Regions from separate parts of the Bradyrhizobium sp. CCGB20 genome, predicted to be linked through region 2. Evidence: predicted binding sites of a transcription regulator. Region 2 holds the regulator's gene; each other region holds the start of a gene.
What was found. Region 2 encodes PhoB, which activates phosphate uptake and scavenging genes when phosphate is short. Its sites were predicted from a motif close to TGTCATNNANCTGTCAT; they were not measured.
Positions count from the first base shown of each region.

Region 1: the regulator PhoB is predicted to act here: its motif matches at 3,559-3,575, upstream of NLM15_RS29610 (YbhN family protein).
Region 3: the regulator PhoB is predicted to act here: its motif matches at 3,566-3,582, upstream of NLM15_RS19155 (acetoacetate decarboxylase).

Region 1 covers NZ_JANADN010000001.1:6,292,728-6,297,891, reverse strand. The annotation lists gene NLM15_RS29615 (hypothetical protein) at 269-2,224, opposite strand; gene NLM15_RS29610 (YbhN family protein) at 2,305-3,387, opposite strand; gene NLM15_RS29605 (ferritin-like domain-containing protein) at 3,814-4,320, shown strand; gene NLM15_RS29600 (MFS transporter) at 4,517-5,164, shown strand, end outside.
Region 2 covers NZ_JANADN010000001.1:8,930,613-8,935,776, forward strand. The annotation lists gene argF (ornithine carbamoyltransferase) at 1-109, opposite strand, end outside; gene NLM15_RS42130 (aspartate aminotransferase family protein) at 109-1,311, opposite strand; gene NLM15_RS42135 (GcrA family cell cycle regulator) at 1,767-2,279, shown strand; gene phoB (phosphate regulon transcriptional regulator PhoB) at 2,510-3,217, opposite strand; gene phoU (phosphate signaling complex protein PhoU) at 3,232-3,948, opposite strand; gene pstB (phosphate ABC transporter ATP-binding protein PstB) at 3,960-4,781, opposite strand; gene pstA (phosphate ABC transporter permease PstA) at 4,778-5,164, opposite strand, start outside.
Region 3 covers NZ_JANADN010000001.1:4,185,624-4,190,787, forward strand. The annotation lists gene NLM15_RS19130 (TadE/TadG family type IV pilus assembly protein) at 1-344, shown strand, start outside; gene NLM15_RS19135 (TadE/TadG family type IV pilus assembly protein) at 354-911, shown strand; gene NLM15_RS19140 (TadE/TadG family type IV pilus assembly protein) at 911-1,564, shown strand; gene NLM15_RS19145 (isoprenylcysteine carboxylmethyltransferase family protein) at 1,661-2,164, opposite strand; gene NLM15_RS19150 (patatin-like phospholipase family protein) at 2,349-3,524, opposite strand; gene NLM15_RS19155 (acetoacetate decarboxylase) at 3,746-4,528, shown strand; gene NLM15_RS19160 (transporter) at 4,637-5,164, shown strand, end outside.

The sequences.
Region 1 (5,164 bases), 2.6 Mb from region 2:
CGCGCGCGGCAAAGTGTCCAAGTTCAAGGCAGTATCGATCGATGCCGTTTTTGGATTGATGGAACGGCAGGTGAAGGGAACGATAGTGCGGTGACGCGAATGTGCGATGGTGATGCGCGAGATTGTGCCAAGCGCTCCACTGTCATTCCCCGCGAAAGCGGGGAATCCAGTACGCCGCGGCCTCTCGATTCAATCACCGCCGTCACGGCGTACTGGATCGCCCGATCAAGTCGGGCGATGAAACCAAATGTGTGGGAGCAGCGTCGTGCTACTGCTGTGCGCCCGGCAACAGCGGCGCGAGAAGACTGCGCGTGACGCCCGGCGGCACCGCGTCCAATCCGAGCACGCTGCTCGCAGCCGGCAGAGTGGCATCCGCCATCGCGGCGTGACCCTCCGCGCTCGGATGCACGGCGCCGCCATAGACGGCGGAGAGCACACCCCAGGTGGCGTCGTGGATGTCGGTCGGCTGGCTCGCCGCCGGCAGGCCTTGCGGATAGGTCATCGCGGCGAAATAGCTGTCATTCGCATCGCGGATCCACCGTGCGCGCGGCAGATAGGCGCGATACTCCGATGCACCGCGGCCGCACAGCATCGGCTGGCTCGCCGCGCTCACGATATCGGGATTGAAGCTCTGGCCGTTCTCGGCGAAGCAGGTGCGATCGAATTCGGGATCGTTGCCCGAATGCGCGCAAAAGCCGTGATCGGCGAACGCTGCCTGGTGCGAATCCACGAAGGTCATGCGGTCGGCTTCGGGATCGCGGCACAGCGCGCCGCGCGTGCAGGTGGCGAGCCCCTTCAGTTGCGGCAGGAATTCGGTGTCGACGAAGGTCGAGACCCGGGCGAGGCGCTGCGGATCGGCGTTGAAGGACGGGTGGATGTCGAACCCGGCGCGGCCGCCGCGGCAGGGCACGCCGCCATCGGCGAGCGCGGGATTGGCGTAGGACACGTAGACCACGTGCGAGAGGTCGCCGCCGACCAGCGGCTTCAGCGCCTCGCGCAACTTGGCGAAATTCTGCGGCAGCTCGCGTGCCAGCGCATCGCGGGAATCGTCGACACTCGCCATCACGCCGGAGCGGCGGAACAGCGCGCGTTCGGTCGCGGTGTCGACGATGACGTCGGCGACGAGGCCGGAGAAATAGACGTCGTTCGCACCGACCGAGAGCAGCACGAGGTCGAGCGTGCGGTCGGGCTGCCGCTTCCTGGCGGCGGTGAGCGCCTCGCGCAGCTCGGCGACCTGCGCGTTCACGCTGGTGTTGCAGACGCCGGTCTTGCCGGGCGGGCATTCGCGGGCGCGCTGCGAGCCCAGGAGGCCGTCGCCGATGCTGGCGCCGGTGCAGGCGAGCGGCAGAAAGGTCACCGCGATGTGGGTGTAGCGCACCGCGAGCGCCAGCGCGGTGCGGGCCTGGTAGCTGTAGAGCGAACGATGGCAGGGCGAATTGAACCAGAGCGCGCTGTAGCGCTGCCAGTTGGCGAGCGTATCCGGCGCCTCGCAGGCGCGGCCGCCTTTATAGCCGGCCCGGCTCGGCCGGTAATATTGGCCGCCGGCGGCAGTACCGAGATAGGAGCGGAAGCAGAATCCTTCGTCCGACAACGGCAGCGGCCGGTCCGGATTGCCTTCGCCGGAGGCGATGCTGTCCCCGAGGCCCGCAACGAAGATGTCGCGGACCTGGATCTCGGTCTGGACGCGCTGGGTCGGGTCGGAACCGGAGGAGACGTCGACGCTGGCGACCGTCTGCTTGCCGTAGCGAACCCGCAGATTGATCGGCTCGGCGCAATCGAAGGTCGAGGTCTGCGGCCCGTCGCCGTCGTCGAACGACCAGGCGCAGGTGGCGCCGACCGGCACCGCGCCGGTCAGGCGCACGGTCACCGGGTGATCGGTCGGGGTGAGGTAGTTCTCTTTGACGTTGTCGCGGGTGCAGGGCTGGTTGACGCGGCCCTGGAGGTCGATGCAGAGCCGGTTGACCATGTTGCGAGCCCAGCCGCGGCCCTCGCTCTGGAGCTCCAGCGACTGCTCGGCGGCGAGGATGCTGCGGTTACGCGCGTTCTCGACGTGGAGCAGGAAGTCGCGCTCCTCGCGGAACAGGCGGAAGCGGTTGCGCACCTCCCAGGATATCTGCATCGCGCCGGCGTCCTGCGCGGCGGCGCGCTCGGGCGGTAAAGACGTGAGAATGCCGGCAAGCAGCAGGAGGCCCGCGGCGAAGGTACGAAAGGAAAAAGGGATCATGGCCCGCGTGTTCAACGGCAAAGTTGAGGCGGAAATAAGAGAGGATTGCTGCCCCGTCCGCAATCTTAGTCTGACCCGTTTTAACGCTTGCTGGCCTGCCGCAATGATCGCTCGCGCTCCATCGCTGCCACCTGCTTGGGCAGGTTGGCCTGGGCGCAGGCCTCGGCCAGCCGCCGCCGTTCCTGCCAGGGCTGGACCACGTTCATCCACAGCTCGCGCGCGCCCATAATGGAGATGGCGAGGCCGAACGGGATCACGAAATAGAGGATGCGGAAGACCAGCAGGGTCGCCAGAAGCTGCTCGCGGCCGAATTCGGGCAGCGCGACCAGCATGGCGACATCGAACACGCCGATCGAGCCGGGCGCGTGGCTGGCAAAACCGATCAGCGTCGCCAGGATGAACACCACCGCCAGCGACATGAAATCGATCGGCGGATTGGCCGGCATCAGCAGGTACATCGCCGTTGCGCAGAAGCCGAGATCGACCACGCCGATCAGGATCTGGACCAGCGTCAGCGGCGCCGAGGGCAGCACCACCTTCCAGCCCTTCTGGCCGAGCTCGCGGCGCTTCTCGCCCATGCAGAGCCAGACCAGATAGGCGCCGATCGAGGCGAGGCCGCCGAGCCCGATCAGCCGGTTGATCGACGACGGCAGTTGATCCATCGACGAGGCGGCATCCGGATGGATGACCATGCCGATCGAGAGCACGAAGATGTTACCGAGCCAGAAGGTCAGGCCGGACAGGAAGCAGATTTTCGCGACGTCGATCGCGTTCAGCCCGTAGTCCGAATAGATCCGGAAACGGATCGCGCCGCCGGTAAAGACGGTGGCGCCGATGTTGTGGCCGATCGAATAGGACGTGAAGCTGGAGAGTGCTGCGATGCGATAGGGCACATGTTTCTTGCCGATCGTTCGCAGTGCAAAATAGTCGTAAAAGGTCAGCGTACAGAACGCGAAGACGACGCAGATCGCCGCCAGCCCGATATTGCCGCGGGGAATCTCGGTCAACGCGGTCAGGATGACGCCGGTATCGATGTCCTTGAGAGTGCGCACAAGCGTCGTGATCGCGAAGGCGATGATGAAGACGCTCGCGGCAACGCCGAGCCGTCGCCAGCCGATCCATCTCTTGAAGCCGCGTTTCAGCGCGGGCAGCAGTCCGTGCATTCATCCTCCCGGCGGGGGGCAAAACCGACGAGGCCAGACATTGGCCGGTCGGGTGCGATCACTGCCCGAAATGGGCTTCGATCGCTAGGCATGATGTAGCTCATTTAAGGCAAAAACAGCGACTTGTGCAGCCCTTGACAAGGATAGGTTCTGCGTCGGACCGGCCGCTTTTGTCATATCTGGTTCATATCGGCCGCGCGTTAAGCATATGAGTCGAGGCGTCCGCCCGGATCGCGCGTCCGTGTGTTGACATGGTTTCGTATCCGATCGCGATCGGCATTGTTCCAACGCAAGCAATACGGGCTTTTTTGGAACGTCGATGCTATGCGCCGGTTAGCGCTCCATCAGCAATCGAACATGGCGGAATAATCGGCTTTTCGTGCAAGCCGACGCCTCCGTGTTCCCGAAACCGAGAGGATCGGAACGATGGGACTGTTCACAAAAGACATCAAGACCATGAACGACCTGTTCGTACATCAGCTTCAGGACATCTATTATGCCGAGCAGCAGCTCACCAAGGCGCTGCCGAAAATGGCAGATAAGGCCACCGATCCGCAGTTGAAGCAGGGCTTTTTGACGCACCTCGAGGAAACCAAGCAGCACGTCGCGCGCCTCGAGGAAGTGTTCAAGATGCACGGCGCGCAGGTGAAGGCGGTCGACTGCCCGGCCATCGACGGCATCATCGAGGAAGCCGACGAGACCGCCGGCGAAGTCGCCGACAAGGCCGTGCTGGACGCCGCGCTGATCAACGCGGCGCAGGCCGCGGAGCATTACGAGATCGTGCGCTATGGCAGCCTGATCGCCTGGGCCAAGCAGCTCGGCCGCAACGACTGCGCCACCGTGCTTGCCAAGACGCTGGAAGAAGAGAAGGCGACCGACAAGAAGCTGACCACGCTCGCCGAGAGCAAGGTGAATTTGCGCGCGGCAAGCTAGCGGGCGTAGCCGGGAAGTGCCGCGCGGCGATCCGCGCAGCACTTCTGTTCCTGCAGCATCGCCCGCCTGCGCGGGCGATGACACCGCGGATGTGGTGAGACCGGCAAAGCGCACATCCATCATTCGGTCATTGTCGAAGCATGATGGCGGGCTGAAGGCGTATGTTTCGCATGGGGCTGCAAACCGAGGTGGCAGCATGCGAGCGAGTACCATCAAATATGAAACGCTAGCCGGCGCGCCGCGTGCCGGCTCGCGCCTTGCGACCTCCCTCACGCTTGCCGCGATGAGCCTCGGCTATGGCGTGGTGCAGCTCGACGTCACCATCGTCAACACCGCGCTGGATGCGATGGGCAAAACGCTCGGCGGCGGCGTCGCCGAGCTGCAATGGGTGGTCAGCGCTTACACCATCGCCTTTGCCGCTTTCATTCTGACCGCCGGTGCGCTCGGCGACCGCATCGGCGCCAAGCGCATCTTCATGGCGGGGTTCGCCATCTTCACCGCGGCCTCGCTCGCCTGCGCACTGTCCCCCGATGCGGCCGTGCTGATCGCAGCGCGGCTGGTGCAGGGGCTGGCGGCCGCAATCTTGGTGCCGAATTCGCTGGCGCTGCTCAATCATGCCTATGCCGACGACCGCGAGCGTGGTCGCGCCGTGGCGGTCTGGGCCGCCGGCGCGAGCCTGGCGCTTACGGCCGGTCCCTTCGTCGGCGGCGCGCTGATCACGCTGGTTAGCTGGCGCGCGATCTTCCTGGTCAATCTGCCGATCGGTCTTGCCGGCCTGTGGCTGAGCTGGCGCTACGCCAGCGAGACCACGCGGGCACGCTCGCGCGAGATCGATCTGCCCGGC
Region 2 (5,164 bases):
GCTGCGCCTTCTGCTTCGCCTTCATCGCGGAGGATGCGGCGAGCATGCGCTTGAGCTCCGACAGCGGCAGCTCGTTGATATCGAGGAAGTGCTTGGGGGAGTTACTCATCAGCTTGCCGCCCGCTTGGTGCCCGCAAGCGCAGTGCAGGCGCGTTCGAGCCGCCCGACGCTGTCCTCGATCTCGGCTTCGCTGACGATCAGGGGCGGCAGGAAACGCACGACATTGTCGCCGGCACCGACCGTGAGCAGTTTCTGGTCGCGCAGCGCCGCGACGAGATCGCCGGAGGGCACCACGGCCTTGATGCCGATCAGGAGGCCTTCGCCGCGCACTTCGCTGACGACGTCGGGATGACGGTCGATCACGGAGGCGAGCTTCTGCTTGAGCAGCAGCGACATCTTCTGCACGTGATCGAAGAAGCCGGGCTTGAGCATGACGTCGAGCACGGCGTTCGCAGCCGAGATCGCCAGCGGGTTGCCGCCGAAGGTTGAGCCGTGCGAGCCGGGCCCCATGCCGGAAGCCGCATCCGCAGTCGCCAGCACCGCGCCGATCGGGAAGCCGCCGCCGAGCGCCTTCGCCAGCGACATGACGTCAGGCGTGACGCCGGTGCGCCTGTGCGCAAAGAGATCGCCGGTGCGGCCCATGCCGGTCTGCACCTCGTCGAACGCGAGCAGCAGGCCCTTCTCGTCGCAGAGCTGGCGCAGCGCCTTGAGGAAGGAGGGGGTCGCCGAACGCACGCCGCCCTCGCCCTGGATCGGCTCGATCAGGATGCCGGCGGTCTGCGGACCAATCGCCTTCTTCACGGCCTCGATGTCACCGTGCGGGATCTGGTCGAAACCGTCCATCGGCGGACCAAAACCTTCGAGATATTTTGCAGACCCCGTCGCAGCCAGCGTTGCCAGCGTGCGGCCGTGGAAGGCGCCCTCGAAGGTGATGATGCGATAACGTTCCGGATGCCCCTTGGAGAAGTGATGATGGCGGACCAGCTTGATCACACCCTCCAGCGCTTCAGCGCCGGAATTGCAGAAGAACACGAAGTCCGCGAAGCTTTCGTTGCACAGACGCGCCGCAAGCTTCTCGCCATCCGGGCTCTGGAACAGGTTCGACATGTGCCAGAGCTTGGCGGCCTGCTCCTGCAACGCCTTGACCAACGCAGGATGCGCGTGGCCGAGCGCATTCACCGCCACGCCCGAGGTGAAATCGAGATAACGCTCGCCGTTGGTCGCGATCAGCCAGCAGCCTTCGCCGCGCTCGAAACCGAGGTCGGACCTGGCGAAAACGGGGAGCAAATGCGGCGCTGCGCTGTTAGTCATGACGATCACTTGATTGTTGCGGACGGTGTGAGCGTGCATTGCGCAACGCACCATTGACCGGCCCGGAAAACGAAACGTGCCGCCTTTTAAGGGCGGCACGCAGGACCATCTTATGCCTGGTGAAACGGGTGTCAATGCCGCCTGGAAAGCCTCGCGAAATGCTGAATCCGTAGTCTTGCGGTGGTGATTTTGCGTATTTTCGCGACGGAACATGTGGAAGCGAGTCGGCGGACTCTTGCGCGTGAGTCACGCCATATTGTAGCGTTTGGCTTGTCAGATACGACATCTCGTGCAGCAGTTCTGATCCTCTAAGTCCTCATGTACCGGCGTAAGCGTTCGGGCGCATCTGGCGCGCCCGGCGAGCCTTAAGGGATTCTGACGGCACGGGTTTTTCGAAGCTTAGGCATTCGCTGTGCGGCCCCAGGATGGCAGGCGCCGGCGGAGGAAAGGGTGCAATGACGGTTTTGACCTGGTCAGATGATCGCGTCGAGCAGCTGAAAAAGCTCTGGGAGGCCGGACTTTCGGCCAGCCAGATCGCCGCTGAGCTCGGCAACGTGACCCGCAACGCGGTGATCGGCAAGGTGCACCGGCTCGGCCTGTCCGGCCGCGCAAAGAGCCCCTCGTCCGCAGCGCCCCGGCCGCGCAAGGCGCGTCCCGCGCAGCACATGATGCGGGTGACCCGGCCGATCGCGCGCGGCAACACCGCGCTGGCGCAGGCCTTCGAGGTCGAGGTCGAGGCCGAACCGGTCACCTACGACAACGTGGTGCCGATGAGCCAGCGGCTGTCGCTGCTGGAGCTGAACGAGGCGACCTGCCACTGGCCGGTCGGCGATCCCTCGAGCCCGGATTTCTTCTTCTGCGGCGGCAAGGCGCTCTCCGGCCTGCCCTACTGCGCCCAGCACTCGCGCGTGGCGTATCAGCCCGCAGCGGATCGCCGGCGCGCGCCGGCGAAGCCGGGTCCACGCTGAGGTCATCAGCGCGCGGCCAGTGGTCGCGCTAAGACGGTTCAACAAATCGGATGTCGTCCCTGCGAAAGCAGGGACCCATAATCCCAAGGCGCACTTATCCCGCGGGATGGTCACTCCGAGTCTTCGCCAAACCACTCTTTGTGGTTATGGGTCCCTGCTTTCGCAGGGACGACACCGGAGAATGCGGCGGCAGCCCGCTGGATCAGTCTGCCAACGTCACGCCGCAAACCCTACGCCTGCTCTGCCTTCGCAAAGCGATCATCGAGCGCGTAGCCGGCGCCGCGGACGGTGCGGATCGGGTCCTGCTCGCGGCCGAGATTGAGCAGCTTGCGCAAGCGGCCGATATGTACGTCCACGGTACGCTCGTCGATATAGATGTCGCGGCCCCAGACGCTGTCGAGCAGTTGCTCGCGCGAGAACACCCGGCCCGGATGCTCCAGGAAGAACTCCAGCAGGCGATATTCGGTCGGACCAAGATCGATCGGCCGGCCCGAGCGCGCCACGCGGCGCTTGTCGCGGTCGAGTTCGATGTCGCCATAGGCGAGCACGGTTGCGAGCCGCTCCGGGCTTGCGCGCCGCAGCAGGCCCTTCACGCGCGCCAGCAGCTCGGGCACCGAGAACGGCTTGACGATGTAGTCGTCGGCGCCGGTCGCAAGTCCGCGCACCCGCTCGCTCTCCTCGCCGCGCGCGGTGAGCATGATGATCGGGAGCTGCTTGGTCTCCGGGCGGGTACGAAGCCGCCGGCACAGCTCGATGCCGGACAGTCCCGGCAGCATCCAGTCGAGCACGATCAAATCGGGGATGTGCTCCTTGAGACGGGTGTCGGCGTCGTCGCCGCGCATCACCGTCTCGACGTCATAGCCGTCGCCTTCGAGATTGTAGCGAAGCAGCTCGGTGAGAGCTTCCTCGTCCTCAACCACCATAATGCGTGCGCCCATCGGGTCGTCGCTCCTTAAGTATTCGGAACCGTCGTGGCGAAGGTCGTCATGTCGCCCTTCGGCCGCTTGTCGGTGATCGCCTGTCCCTCGATCATGTAGAACACGGTCTCGGCGATGTTGGTGGCGTGGTCGCCGATGCGCTCGATGTTCTTGGCGCAGAACATCAAATGGATGCAGAACGAGATGTTGCGCGGATCCTCCATCATGTAGGTGAGGAGTTCGCGGAACAGCGATGTGCAGATGGCGTCGACTTCCTCGTCGCCCTTCCACACCGCCATCGCCGCCGGCAGGTCGTGCGCGGCATAGGCGTCCAGCACCGACTTGACCTGCTGCTGCACGAGGTCGGTCATGTGCTCGAGGCCGCGGAACAGCTTGAGCGGATGGAAATCGGTCTCCAGCGCCGCGACGCGCTTGCCCATGTTCTTGGCGAGGTCGCCGATGCGCTCGAGATCGGTCGCGACGCGCATGGCACCGACGATCTCGCGCAAATCGACAGCCATCGGCTGGCGGCGCGCGATGGTGAGCACGGCGCGCTCCTCGATCTTCTTCTGGAGTGCGTCGAGATCGGCATCGATGGCGACGACGCGTTGACCGAGCGCGACGTCGCGGCGGATCAGCGCGTCGACGGAATCGACGATCATGCGCTCGGCGATCCCGCCCATCTCCGCGACCAGGCGGGTGAGTTCCTGGAGGTCGGTATCGAAGGCCTTTGCGGTATGTTCAGAACCCATGTCCCGTCTCCTCAGCCGAACCGGCCGGTGATGTAATCCTGCGTGCGCCGGTCGGTCGGCGACGTGAAGATCTTGCTGGTGTCGTCGAACTCGATCAGCTCGCCGAGATACATGAAGGCGGTCTTGTCGGAGACGCGCGCCGCCTGCTGCATGTTGTGGGTGACGATCGCGATCGTGTAGTTCTCGGACAGCTCCTGGATCAGCTCCTCGACCTTGGCGGTCGAGATCGGGTCGAGCGCCGAGCAGGGCTCGTCGAACAGGATGACCTCGGGCCGCACCGCGACCGTGCGGGCGATGCAGAGGCGCTGCTGCTGGCCGCCGGAGAGCGACAGGCCGGAGGCGTTGAGCTTGTCCTTGACCTCGTTCCACAGCGCGCCGCCACGCAGCGCCTTCTCGACGCGGTCGTCCATCTCGGACTTCGAGATCTTCTCGTAGAGACGGATGCCGAACGCGATGTTCTCGTAGATCGTCATCGGGAACGGCGTCGGCTTCTGGAACACCATGCCGACGCGGGCGCGCAGCAGGTTGAGGTCGAGCTTGGGGTCGAGGATGTTGGTCTGGTCGAGCATGAGCTGGCCGGTGACGCGCTGGCCCGGATAGAGGTCGTACATCCGGTTGAAGATGCGCAGCAGGGTCGACTTGCCGCAACCCGACGGGCCGATGAACGCCGTGACGCGGTTGGTGCCGAGCGCCAGGTTAATGTTCTTCAGCGCGTGGTGCTCACCATAGTAGAAGTTGAGGTTGCGAACCGTCACCTTGGCGGGCGCCTCGGGCAGCGGCTGCGAGCCGTGCTGAACGGCGGGCGTACTGACGGAAACAGACATTTCGCTCATTTTGCAGTCCTCTCGGCGCTAAGGAGGCGCGCGCCAATGTTCAGGGCAAGCACGGTCAACGTGATCAGCAAGGCGCCGCTCCAGGCGAGCTGCTTCCAGTAGGCGTAGGGGCTCTGCACGAAGTTGTTGATGGTAACCGGCAGGTTCGCCATCGTCTTGTTCAGGCCGAGGCTGAAGAACTGGTTCGACAGCGCGGTGAAGAGCAGCGGCGCGGTCTCGCCGGCGACGCGGGCGGTAGCCAGCATCACGCCGGTGATGAGGCCGGAGCGGGCGGCACGATAAGCGATGCGCTTGATCACCAGCGAGCGCGGCAGGCCGAGCGCGGACGCCGCCTCGCGCAGCGCGTTCGGCACCAGCAGCAGCATGTCCTCGGTCGTGCGCAG
Region 3 (5,164 bases), 4.7 Mb from region 2:
CCTGCGACGCCAATGCCACCTATGCGCTTCCGACGGCCAACTCGACGACCTTGCGATGCCAGCAGCCGCTCGACACGGCGATCTGCACGACTATCAAGAACCGCGGCATTCGCATCGCGGTCCTCTACACCGAGTATCTGCCGCTGCCGACCGAAAGCTGGTACAACACCCGCATCGCGCAATTCAACAGCCCGTCCTCGTCGACCGGCACGATCGCGACGCGGCTGCAATCCTGCGCGTCGCCCGGCCTTTATGCGAGCGTGCAGACAGGTGGCGACATTTCCGCGGCGCTGACCAACCTCTTCATCAAGGTTGCGTCCAGCACGGCCAGCCTCGTGCAGTAAGGAAGGGCCATGCTCGGATCCGCCGCAACAACGAAAAGACGCCGCAACCGCTGCGCCGCGTTCGCCGGCAATGACAGCGGAGCCACCGCCGTCGAATTCGCGCTCGTCGCTGCGCCGTTCCTCGCCCTCATCATCGCGCTCATTCAGACGTTTCTGGTTTTCTTTGCCCAGCAGATGCTCGAATCCGTGGTGCGCCAGTCGGCGCGCCTCGTCTTGACGGGGCAGGTTCAGTCGGCGCAGATGAATCAGGCTACCTTCAAGCAGAAGGTCTGCGATCAGATCGTGATCCTGTTCAATTGCAACGGCCTGATGATCGACATGCAGGTCGCGACGTCCTGGTCTTCCACGAACACGGCGACGCCGACGCTGACCTTCGACAGCAAGGGCAATGTGACCAATACCTGGCAGTACAATCCGGGCGACGCCGGCGATATTGTCGTTCTCCGCGTCATGTACGTCTGGCCGGTCGTGCTCGGGCCGCTCGGCTTCAATCTCTCGAACCTTACCAATGGCAACCGGCTGCTGATGTCGTCCGCCGCGTTCCAGAACGAGCCAGGAGCTACCTGATGATCTCCGCCCTGTCGTCTCGCGCTCGGCAGATGTTGACCGATGTACGCGCTGTTGCAGCGACGGAGTTCGCCATCGTGACGCCGTTCATGCTGGTGCTCTATGTCGGCGGCGTCGAACTCGGGAACGGGCTGGCGATGAACGTCAAGGTCAGTGCGACCGCGCACAGCGTTGCCGACATGATCTCGCAGAACACGGCCGTCACGTCGACCCAGATGGACGGCATTCTCGCTGCGGCGACCGCCATCATGGCTCCGTATCCCATCATGAACGGCACCACCTCCTTGATGACGATCACAGTCTCGGAGGTCTCGACCGACAGCAGTGGCAACGCGACGGTGCAATGGAGCAAGTCGACGAAGACGTCGGGGGAGAGAACCGTCGGTGAGCAGATGACCCTGTCGTCCTTTACCGCGCCGGGCGGTACCAGCAATGCCAATATCTCGCTCATCCTGAGCGAGGTGTCCTACGACTACGCGCCCAACCTCGGCTTCACGATCGCCGGCAAGGTGAAGCTGTCCGACAGCTATTACCTGTTTCCACGCTGCTCGACGAACGGCCCGACCACGTTGTCTCCTCCCTATTACGACGTAAAATATCCGGCGGCGAAGACCTGCACCTGTGTGCAGCACTTGCAGCAGAAGACCTGTTAGCTCCGCGGAACGCGGTTGATCAAACCGGATGCTGCTAGGTTGCCGCGTCCGGCATTTGGAGAGAAATTCGCTTCAGCGAAGCTTGCAGGGATTCCTTTATGCGGCTCGCCATGGCGTCAACCGCGGAATCCAGCGCGGCACATTGGTCCGAAAGCTCTCGTACTCCGTGCCGAATGTTTGCTCGAGGGTCGGTTCTTCGTACATCACCACAAAGAGATGAAAAAAGAGCCAGAGTAGCGCGCCGTACCAGAGGAGACGCCAGTCACCAAACAAAATGGCCTGACCAAAAATGACCGCGACGACCGCGATGTAGATCGGATTTCGCACGTAGCGATAAAGGCCAGTCACTACGAGCTTTTGTGTCGGCGCGATCGGGGCGGGCGTCCCCAGCCCCTGCAGCGCAAACCGGGCAAATGAATCGACAAGCCCGGGCACTCCGACGATGATCAATATGCCGCCGAGGATGCGGGTTAGATCGACGCCGAAAAAAGCTGGCCGAAATTCCCACTCCGTGACCCACCAGGGGATGAAGCCCGCCAGCACCAACGGTGCAATGACGAAGAACAGAGCGGAGCCCAGGACAGCAATTGCTTTCGACATTGCGTGCTCCCACGACCCGACAAGAATAGCCTAGCAGATCACTTTCTGCTACGAGCATTGAACGCGGCTCCACGATTGCCGCGTTAAGAGCCCGCGTCCTAAGTCATTGATCGGCCAAGCCCCGTCTACTGTGCATGGGGTTGTTTTCGCGGCTTTTGTCTTGAGCACCCTCTCGCGGCGCGCCTTACGCGCTCTCCGTCTCGCGGTGCACGTCGTGCACCACGAGCCCCATGCCTTCGTCGGGCATCTTGATCCAGTCGCGGCGCTTCAGGGTGCGCTTGGTGTCCTCGTAGCCGCTTGTCCAGTGCTCGCGCATCGAGGTGCCCGAGAATTCGTGGTCCTTGGCGTCGCCCTCATAGGCCTTCTGCTGGTAGATCAGATGCAGGATCGCGATCTCCGGCATGCGGCGCAGGCTCGCCTTCAGCTTGCGGTCTTCCTCGGAGAGCTGCTCGTCCGGCAGCTTCGCCAGGGCCTTGTAGAGCAGGACCTTGAGGTTGTGCGTGCGGCGGTAGACGTCGGTGTTGTGGCGCGTGCGTGAGGAATACATGATGTCCTTGTGGCGGGCCATCACGTCCTGGATCGAGCGCGGCAGCACGCCGCGCGCGCTGAACAGGTCGACCTGGAACACCAGCGAATTGAGTGCGTCCTCCTGGTCGAGCAGATGCTGGAGCGGCGTGTTGGAGACGATGCCGCCGTCCCAGAAATGATCGGTGCCGATCCGCACCATCGGCAGCGCCGGGGGCAGGGCGCCGGAGGCCATGATGTGCTCCGGCTCGATCTCGTCGTGGGCGTTGTCGAAATAGATGAAGTTGCCGGAGAGCACGTTCACGGCGCCGACCGCGAAGCGGACCTTCTTCTCGTTGATGAGGTCGAAGTCGACGAGCTCCAGCAGGCTCTCCTTCAGCGGCATCGTGTCGTAATAGCTGGTCGCGGTCCGCGCGCCGACCGGGCTGAACCAGGGATTGACCTGGTGCGGCGTGAAGAAGCCCGGCTGGCCCATCGCCGACGTCATCCAGGAGCTATAGAGATTGCGCCACTGGCGGAAGACGTCACCGTCCGGCGTGTAGTGCCAGATCTTGCGGTTGGTGATGCGCTCCCAGAAGATGCGCAGCGCATCCAGCCGCTTCTCCGGCTTGTTGCCGGCGATGATGGCGGAGTTGATGGCGCCGATCGAGACGCCGCAGACCCAGTCGGGCTCGATGCCGGCCTCGTGCAGCGCCTGGTAGACGCCGGCCTGGTAGGCGCCGAGCGCGCCGCCGCCTTGCAGCACCAGCGCAACGCGGTCGCAGCGCTCGGGCCGCCAGCCCCGAATGGGCGGCTGATGGGTCTGGTAAGTCGGTTGCGACGTGCGGGCGTCCATGGCGATGCCTCCTGCCTATCCCCAAACGATTGCGTCGCGTGGTGACGGCGTGATGACAAGGTTGGCGCCGATCCATCGTCTGCATGCAGGTCAACCGCCGCGGGAATGGCGGCGGGTTCGCTGGCCTGACGGAAATCCTTCACATCGCAGTCAATGACGGCGGCTAGCAATTTGCATCAGGCCTGAAGCGAGCGTCACAGACATCACACAGGAGACCAGCGATGCGCAGGGAAGATTTGCTGAGACTTCCGTCCATGCCGGCGGCGGGGCCGAGCTATCCGGCCGGGCCCTATCGCTTCGTCAACCGCGAATTCCTCGTCATCACCTACGAGACCGATCCGGAGCTGATCCGCGCCGGCCTGCCTGAGCCGCTGGAGCCGATCGACCAGCCGATCGTGCACTACGAGTGGATCAAGATGCCGGATTCCTCCGGCTTCGGCAGCTACACCGAGTCCGGCCTCGTCATCCCCGCGCGCCTCAACGGCGAGGAGGTCAATTTCGTCTCGCAGATGTATCTGGACGATGATCCGCCGATCGCGGCGGGCCGCGAGATCTGGGGCTTCCCCAAGAAATACGCTCATCCCAAGCTCGAGATCGTCAAGGACACGCTGACGGGCACGCTGGAATATGCCGGCCAGCTCGTCGCCATGGGCACGATGGGCTACAAGCACGAGAGCATGGCCGGCAACGGCGATCTCACCCGCGCCACGCTGTCGAAGACGCAGATCAATCTGAAGATGATCCCCGGCGTCGATGGCCGGCTCGAGATCTGCCAGCTCGTCGCCATCAACCTCGTCGACATCGTGCCGAAGGGCTCCTGGATGGGTCCCGGCCGGCTGCATCTGGTGCCGCATGTGAACGCACCGGTCGCGGATTTCCCGGTTCGCCGTTGCCTCGGCGCGCATCACTATATCGCCGATCTGACGCTGCCGTTCGGCCGTGTCGTGCACGACTACGTCAAGGAGGCCGAGGCGGCGGCTTTGACCGGGCTGGCGGCGGAGTAGGCGCCATCATCAAACTGTAACAAAGCCGTAATTGAGTACCTGAGAGGTCCGGAAGGTGCCGTCAGCCGTCTTCCGGAGCGGGGCATCTGTTGACGGTTGGGGTTGGCCATGGCTGAGCCGGCGAAGCTCGTCAGCGCGATATCGGATTCCGTGCCTGCCGTTCCCGGCCTCGTCTGGGCGTTCCGCCTGCACAGTGACGGCAGCGCCGAGCCGCTGCCGATCGACCGGCCGGTCGAGTTCAGCCATGACGGCCGGCTCTGGCTGCATTTCAACCTGACCGATGCGCGCGTGCGGCCGTGGATCGCGGAATCGAGCCTGCCACCGCTTGCGCGCGACCTCCTGTTGTCGAACGACACGTTCCAGCAGCTTCACGTCATCGACCACTGCGTCTACGGCGTCTTCTCCGATCTCGTGCGCGATATCGACAGCGCAACGGAGGAGACCGCGTTCCTGCGCTTCGCCATGACCGAGCATCTTCTCGTCAGCGGCCGCCATCAGGCGCTGTGCTCGGCGGATGCGACGCGCCGGGTGCTCGAAGGCGGCTATCGCGTCGACAACGTCGCCCATCTCCTGGAAAAGATCGTCGACGAGGTCGCCGACACGCTGGACCGGATGGCGGACAGGCTCGGCCAGGAG